DNA from 2 places in the Pseudomonas trivialis genome. Region 2 is predicted to be linked to the other one. Evidence: predicted binding sites of a transcription regulator. Region 2 holds the regulator's gene; the other holds the start of a gene.
The links. The regulator sigma-54, encoded in region 2, starts transcription at its own class of promoters, with help from an activator protein. The targets are predictions, from matches to a motif close to ANTGGCATNNANNTTGCTNT.

Region 1 (3,758 bases), 1.1 Mb from region 2:
TCAAGGGCGCCAGGCTGACGACCGATTGAATCGCCGCGACTTCCAGCGCCTCCTGCTCACTCAGCGGGGGCAGCAGGCCTGGCAGGCGGCTGGCGAGCAGGGTCTTGCCGGTGCCGGGAGGGCCGCTGAGCAGCAGGTTATGCGCGCCCGCCGCTGCGATCAGCAGGGCGCGCTTGGCCGAGAGCTGGCCCTGCACTTCGCTCAGGTCCGGATACGGCTTGTTCAAGTACTGCAAGCCGTCTGACTTGTAAGGCTCAATCGGCACATGCCCATTCAGGTGCGCGACCACCTGTAGCAGGTGATCCACCGCTATGACCTTCAAGCCCGACGCCAGGCACGCCTCCTCGGCATTCGCCCGCGGCACTATCACGGTGCGCCCGGCCTTGCGCGCGGCCAGCGCCGCCGGCAGCACGCCTTTGACGGCGCGCACCTCGCCGGACAACGCCAATTCCCCGAGACACTCCACGTCATCGAGCATCAACGCCGGCACCTGCACACTGGCCGCCAGAATGCCCAGCGCAATCGCCAAATCAAAACGCCCGCCGTCCTTGGGCAGGTCGGCGGGCGCGAGGTTGAGGGTGATGCGGCGCGACGGGTATTGCAGGGCCGAATTGAGAATGGCGCTGCGTACGCGGTCCTTGCTTTCCTTGACGGCGGTTTCGGGCAACCCCACCAGCGTCAGGGACGGCAAACCATTGGCCATATGCACCTCGACAGTGACGGCGGGCGCTTCGACGCCAACCTGGGCGCGGCTGTGGACGATGGCGAGGGACATGCGCGTTCCTTGAAATGGAGGGCCGCTTTGTGCGGGTTTTTCAAGGGTAGACGAGGCTGGACAGAGCGACGCTAGGAGGTTTTTACAGAACGTATCCGGTGCACGACACAGGATAAATGTGGGAGGGGGCTTGCTCCCGATGGCAGTATGTCAGACGTATATGTGGTGTCTGACACACCGATATCGGGAGCAAGCCCCCTCCCATAATTTCCGCGTTTATTCAGCGACAGGGGGTGTCAGCCGTGCTTCCAGCTCCGCGACTTTGGCCTCCAGGCTCTCCAACCGCGCACGCGTGCGGGCCAATACCACCATCTGGCTGTCAAATTCTTCGCGGCTTACCAGGTCGAGTTTGCTGAAGCCACTTTGCAGCAACGCCTTGAACTGGCTTTCAATTTCATTGCGGGGCAGCGGGGTGTCGCCGCTGAACAGGCGAGAGGCATGGCCGCTCAGGGCGTCGAGGAAGTCTTTGGGCGCGAGCATGGGAAATATTCCGGAATAACTGTTGGCCGGCAGTGTATCACGCAGCGTCTATAGTCTTTTTCAAACGCGCCGACGCACGCTTTTCGCGCATCGGGCCGAGAGACCGCGCACTGTTTTTGTGCGCATTACCACCACCAAACTCCCGTGCGCTGCGGCATAAATGGGCAAACGGCTGATTTCACTGGTTTTTATGGAGCTGGCAAGGTTTCTGCTTAGTCGATCATGACCCATGCACTGATGCAGTCGCTGTGACGAATGCAGTGCGCCGATGGATCAGGGGTACAGGTTTCGTCACCAGTGGTTCGCTTGCGTTGCAACGGTGAATGCCGAGGCAACGATGCGTTACAAAGCCAGGCACTGCGCTTAGACTTGAGTCGGGTTTGTTTTCCTGGTGCAAGTCCACCAATTCGGGAGAGAGTTTTCATGAAGCTAGTCACTGCCATCATCAAGCCGTTCAAGTTGGACGATGTACGCGAGTCATTGTCCGAGATCGGCGTGCAGGGCATTACCGTTACTGAGGTCAAAGGCTTCGGTCGGCAGAAGGGTCACACCGAGCTGTATCGCGGTGCGGAATACGTGGTGGATTTCCTGCCGAAGGTGAAGATTGATGTCGCCATTGACGACAAGGATCTTGACCGGGTTATCGAAGCGATAACCAAGGCCGCCAACACCGGCAAGATCGGTGACGGCAAGATCTTCGTGGTCAATCTGGAACAGGCTATTCGCATCCGTACCGGCGAAACCGATACCGACGCAATCTAAGCCGCCAAACCCCAACGCCCCAGGAGAAAACAATATGACTCTGCGTAAACTCGCAGGGCTCGGAGCCCTGTTGTCCATCGTAATGCCAAGCCTGGCCATGGCGGCAGACGAAGTGGCGGCTCCAGTCCTCAACTCCGGCGACACCGCCTGGATGCTGACCGCCACCGCCCTGGTGCTGTTCATGACCATTCCGGGCCTGGCGCTGTTCTACGGCGGCATGGTCCGCTCCAAAAATATTCTGTCGGTGATGATGCAGTGCTTTGCCATCACTGGCCTGATCAGCATCCTTTGGGTCGTCTACGGCTACAGCATCGCGTTCGATACCACCGGTATGGAACAGGGCGTGGTCAACTTCAACTCCTTCTTCGGCGGCATGGGCAAGGCGTTCCTGGCAGGCGTGACCCCGGCCAGCATCACCGGGCCTGCGGCGCTGTTCCCTGAAGCGGTGTTCATCACCTTCCAGATGACGTTCGCCATCATCACCCCCGCGCTGATCGTCGGTGCATTCGCCGAGCGCATGAAATTCTCCGCGATGCTGATCTTCATGGCCATCTGGTTCACCCTGGTTTATGCGCCGATCGCGCACATGGTCTGGAGCGGTAATGGTGGCCTGCTGTGGGACTGGGGCGTGCTGGACTTCGCCGGCGGCACCGTGGTGCACATCAACGCCGGTGTGGCTGGCCTGGTGGCGTGCATCGTGCTCGGCAAGCGTAAAGGTTTCCCGACCACACCAATGGCTCCGCACAACCTGGGTTACACCCTGGTGGGCGCCGCGATGCTGTGGATCGGCTGGTTCGGTTTCAACGCCGGTTCTGCGGCTGCGGCCAATGGCACCGCCGGCATGGCGATGCTGGTGACCCAGATCGCTACCGCTGCGGCGGCGCTGGGCTGGATGTTCGCCGAGTGGATCGCGCACGGTAAGCCAAGCGCACTGGGCATTGCCTCGGGTGTTGTGGCCGGTCTGGTTGCCGTTACGCCGGCTGCCGGTACCGTGGGCCCGATGGGCGCGCTGATTATCGGCCTGGCGGCCGGTGTGATCTGCTTCTTCTGCGCCACCACGCTCAAGCGCAAGCTGGGCTACGACGACTCCCTGGACGCCTTCGGCGTGCACGGTATCGGCGGTATCGTTGGTGCGATCCTCACCGGTGTATTCGCAGCCCCTGCATTGGGCGGCTTCGGTACCGTGACCGACATCGCAGCGCAGGTCTGGATCCAGTGCAAAGGCGTCGGTTTTACCGTGATCTACACAGCCATTGTGACCTTCGTTATCCTCAAGGTACTCGATATGGTCATGGGCCTGCGGGTTACCGAAGAAGAAGAGGCGGTTGGCCTCGACCTGGCGCAACATAACGAGCGTGGTTACAACTTGTAAGCATGCGAAAAAAACTGCCCGGCTTGCCGGGCATTTTTTTGTCTGGCGTTTGTCAGTCATAACACGCTGTACCGGTTTTTGCGCCGAGTTTGTAATGGGGCGCGCTCGGTGCTTTCAAGGGTGCGAAAGTCTTACAGGCATGTAGGCGTATTCGGCACTTTGTTTTTTCCCAGAGCGCGCTAGAATGCGCGCCGATGGGCGGAGAACTGTATGTGGCAACAGACCCTGATTACCCTGCGGGCCAAGCCTCGGGGCTTTCACCTGGTGACCGACGAGCTGCTTGCCGGCTTGCCTGAGCTGAAGTCGTGTCGCGTGGGCCTGTTGCATCTGTGGCTGCAGCACACCTCGGCCTCGTTGACGGTCAACGAG
Region 2 (3,758 bases):
CTGTCTTCAAGCACATTGAGTGCGGTGCTTTTACCCGAGCCGGACCGGCCACTGACAATAATCAGGCGCATGGTTATTGCTCGTCCAGCACAACCTGATACAACGCCTCATTGCTGCTGGCGTTGCGCAGTTTATGACGTACTTCCTTGCGGTCGAGCATGCTGGCGATCTGCCGAAGCAGTTCCAGGTGAGCATCGGTGGCCGCTTCCGGGACCAGCAAAACGAAGAGCAGGTCGACCGGAGCGCCGTCGATAGCGTCGAAATCGATGGGTCTTTCCAGGTGCAGCAAGGCGCTGACAGGTGTGTCGCAGCCTTTGAGTCGGCAATGAGGAATGGCGATGCCGTTGCCAAAACCGGTGGAGCCCAGTTTTTCACGGTCGATCAGGGCCTTGAACACGACCTGCTCATCCAGCTCGGGCACTTCCCGGCTGATCAGGTTTGCAATGTGTTCGAGGGCTTTTTTCTTGCTGCCACCCGGCGCGTTCACCAGGGAACGGCCGGGGGTCAGGATGGTTTCAAGTCGGATCATGGGGGGAGTTAACGACCTGTACCTTGCATCAGGTGCAGATTCTTTTCCTTATGCTTTATGAGTTGGCGGTCGAGCTTGTCGTAGAGCGAGTCAATCGCCGCGTACATGTCTTCGTGTTCCGCATTGGCGACGAGCTTGGCATTCGGTACGTGCAGGGTGGCTTCGATTTTCTGCTTGAGCTTGTCGACCTCCATGATGACCTGCACATTGGTGATCTTGTCGAAATGCCCCGCAAGCTTGTTCAGCTTGCTCTCGGTGTATTCACGCAGGGGCTTGGTGACTTCCAGCTGGTGTCCACTGATGTTGACTTGCATACAGCTTCTCCTTCGTTGCCAGTGCATAAAGCGACAGGCGAAAAGCGCCTGCCACTGGAACGCTGTGGCCCGCCCGTCACATCAACCGCTTACGCTCGCTGGAAGGCGCAATCCCAAGGGATTCGCGATACTTGGCGACGGTTCGACGGGCGACCTGAATGCCTTGTGCCTCCAGTAAACCAGCGATCTTACTGTCACTCAATGGCTTTTTCTGATTTTCCGCGGCAACCAGTTTTTTGATGATTGCGCGAATCGCCGTGGACGAGCATTCGCCGCCTTCGGAGGTGCTGACGTGGCTGGAGAAAAAGTATTTCAGCTCATATATACCCCGCGGGGTATGCATGAATTTCTGTGTGGTTACCCGCGAAATCGTCGATTCGTGCATGCCCACCGCTTCGGCGATATCGTGCAGCACCAGCGGTTTCATCGCTTCGTCGCCGTACTCCAGGAAGCCGCGCTGATGCTCGACGATCTGGGTGGCCACTTTCATCAGGGTTTCGTTGCGACTTTGCAGGCTCTTGATGAACCAGCGGGCCTCCTGCAACTGGTTGCGCATGAAGGTGTTGTCGGCGCTGGTATCGGCGCGGCGTACAAAGCCGGCGTATTGCGGGTTGACCCGCAGGCGCGGCACGGATTCCTGGTTCAGCTCCACCAGCCAGCGCTCGTTGTCCTTGCGGACGATCACGTCGGGGACCACGTATTCGGCTTCGCTGGATTCGATCTGCGAGCCCGGACGCGGGTTTAGGCTCTGCACCAGCTCGATGACCTGGCGCAGCTCATCTTCCTTGAGCTTCATGCGACGCATCAGCTGGCTGTAGTCACGGCTGCCCAGCAGGTCGATGTAGTCGGTGACCAGGCGCTGGGCTTCGTTGAGCCATGGCGTCTTGGCGGGCAATTGACGCAGTTGCAACAGCAGGCATTCACTGAGGTTGCGTGCACCAATACCGGCGGGCTCGAACTGCTGGATGCGGTGTAGGACGGCTTCGATCTCGTCCAGTTCGATATCCAGTTCCGGGTCGAAAGCTTCCAGAATTTCGTCGAGCGTTTCGTCCAGGTAGCCCTGGTTGTTGATGCAGTCGATCAGGGTGACGGCGATCAGGCGATCGGTGTCGGACATCGGCGCCAGGTTCAGTTGCCACAGCAGGTGACTTTGCAAGCTCTCGCCGACGGAGGTGCGGGTGGTGAAGTCCCACTCGTCATCATCATTGCTGGGCAGGCTGCTGGCACTGGTCTGGTAAACGTCTTCCCAGGCAGTGTCCACAGGCAGTTCGTTGGGGATGCGCTCGTTCCAGTCGCCTTCCTCGAGGTTGTCCACCGTGGGGGCGGTTTCCTGATAGGAGGGTTCCTGCACGTCCGGGTTGGGTTTTTGCTCGATGTTGTCGGCCAGTGGGTCTGCATTATCGAAGTCGTCGCCTTCTTCCTGGCGTTCGAGCATCGGATTGGACTCCAGGGCCTCCTGGATTTCCTGTTGCAGGTCCAGGGTCGACAATTGGAGCAGGCGGATGGCCTGTTGCAGCTGCGGTGTCATCGTCAGCTGCTGGCCCATTCTCAGGACTAGCGATGGTTTCATGGCAGGGGCTTAACACCTTATTCGCCGGCGCAATGCGCCATCCACGACAGGGCGCGCGAGCGCCAAACATAAGCAAATTATATGCCTGATATCGGGTGCTTTGCCTAGAGCGCGATGACAATAAAAATACTGAGGTTTTCATTGACTCGCGCGCTCGTCGGCGAACGCCCTGATACCACCGTGTCTACAGGCGGAACTCGTGACCCAGGTACACTTCCTTGACCAGTTCGTTGGCCAGGATAGTCGCCGAATCGCCTTCGGCGATCAGTTGGCCATCGTTGACGATATAGGCGGTCTCGCAGATATCGAGGGTCTCACGGACGTTGTGGTCGGTGATCAGCACACCGATACCCTTGGCCTTGAGATGATGGATGATCTGCTTGATGTCGCCGACCGAGATCGGGTCGACGCCGGCAAACGGTTCGTCCAGCAGGATGAACTTGGGTGCGGTGGCCAGGGCGCGGGCGATTTCCACGCGGCGACGCTCACCACCGGACAGGCTCATGCCGAGGTTGTCGCGAATGTGGTTGATGTGGAATTCCTGCAGCAGGCTTTCCAACTCCTGACGGCGGCCGTCGCGGTCGAGTTCCTTGCGGGTCTCGAGGATCGCCATGATGTTGTCGGCAACCGACAGCTTGCGGAAGATCGACGCTTCCTGTGGCAGATAGCCGATACCGGCGCGTGCACGACCATGCATGGGCTGGTGGCTGACGTCGAGGTCGTCGATCAGCACACGACCCTGGTCGGCCTGGACGAGGCCCACGATCATGTAGAAGCAGGTGGTCTTGCCGGCGCCGTTGGGGCCGAGCAAGCCGACGATCTGGCCGCTGTCGATCGACAGGCTGACGTCGCGCACGACCTGACGGCTTTTGTAGGCCTTGGCCAGATGCTGGGCTTTCAGGGTTGCCATTACTCGGCCTTCTTCTTCGGCTGGATAACCATGTCGATTCGCGGACGCGGTGCAGTGACCTTGGAGCCATTGGCGCGACCGGCGTTGGCGATCTGCTTCACGGTGTCATAGGTGATTTTTTCACCTTCCGTGGAGTTGCCATCGGGGCTCAGCACCTTGGCCTGGTCGATCAGCACGATGCGATTCTGCTGGGCGTGATACTGGATAGTCTTGCCGTAGCCCTTCATCGGGCCGGTATCGGCAGGGGCCTGCTTCTGCTCGAAGTAGGCCAGGTTGCCCACCGACGTAACCACGTCAATGTCGCCAGCCGGGGTGCGGGTGAGGGTCACCGTGTTGCCGGTGATCTTCATCGAGCCCTGGGTGATGATGACGCCGCCGGTATAGGTCGCGACGCCTTGCTTGTCATCGAGCTGAGCGTCGTCAGCCGAGATGTGG

Region 1: glnK (P-II family nitrogen regulator) is a predicted target of sigma-54. The motif match lies at 1,451-1,470, and genes of this name have one in related genera.

The regions. Positions count from the first base shown of each region.
Region 1 covers NZ_CP142151.1:5,279,945-5,283,702, reverse strand. The annotation lists gene VRB54_RS23550 (YifB family Mg chelatase-like AAA ATPase) at 1-775, opposite strand, end outside; gene VRB54_RS23545 (accessory factor UbiK family protein) at 992-1,255, opposite strand; gene glnK (P-II family nitrogen regulator) at 1,679-2,017, shown strand; gene VRB54_RS23535 (ammonium transporter) at 2,052-3,389, shown strand; gene VRB54_RS23530 (secondary thiamine-phosphate synthase enzyme YjbQ) at 3,600-3,758, shown strand, end outside.
Region 2 covers NZ_CP142151.1:937,558-941,315, forward strand. The annotation lists gene rapZ (RNase adapter RapZ) at 1-71, opposite strand, end outside; gene ptsN (PTS IIA-like nitrogen regulatory protein PtsN) at 74-529, opposite strand; gene hpf (ribosome hibernation-promoting factor, HPF/YfiA family) at 538-843, opposite strand; gene VRB54_RS04035 (RNA polymerase factor sigma-54) at 920-2,413, opposite strand; gene lptB (LPS export ABC transporter ATP-binding protein) at 2,598-3,323, opposite strand; gene lptA (lipopolysaccharide transport periplasmic protein LptA) at 3,323-3,758, opposite strand, start outside.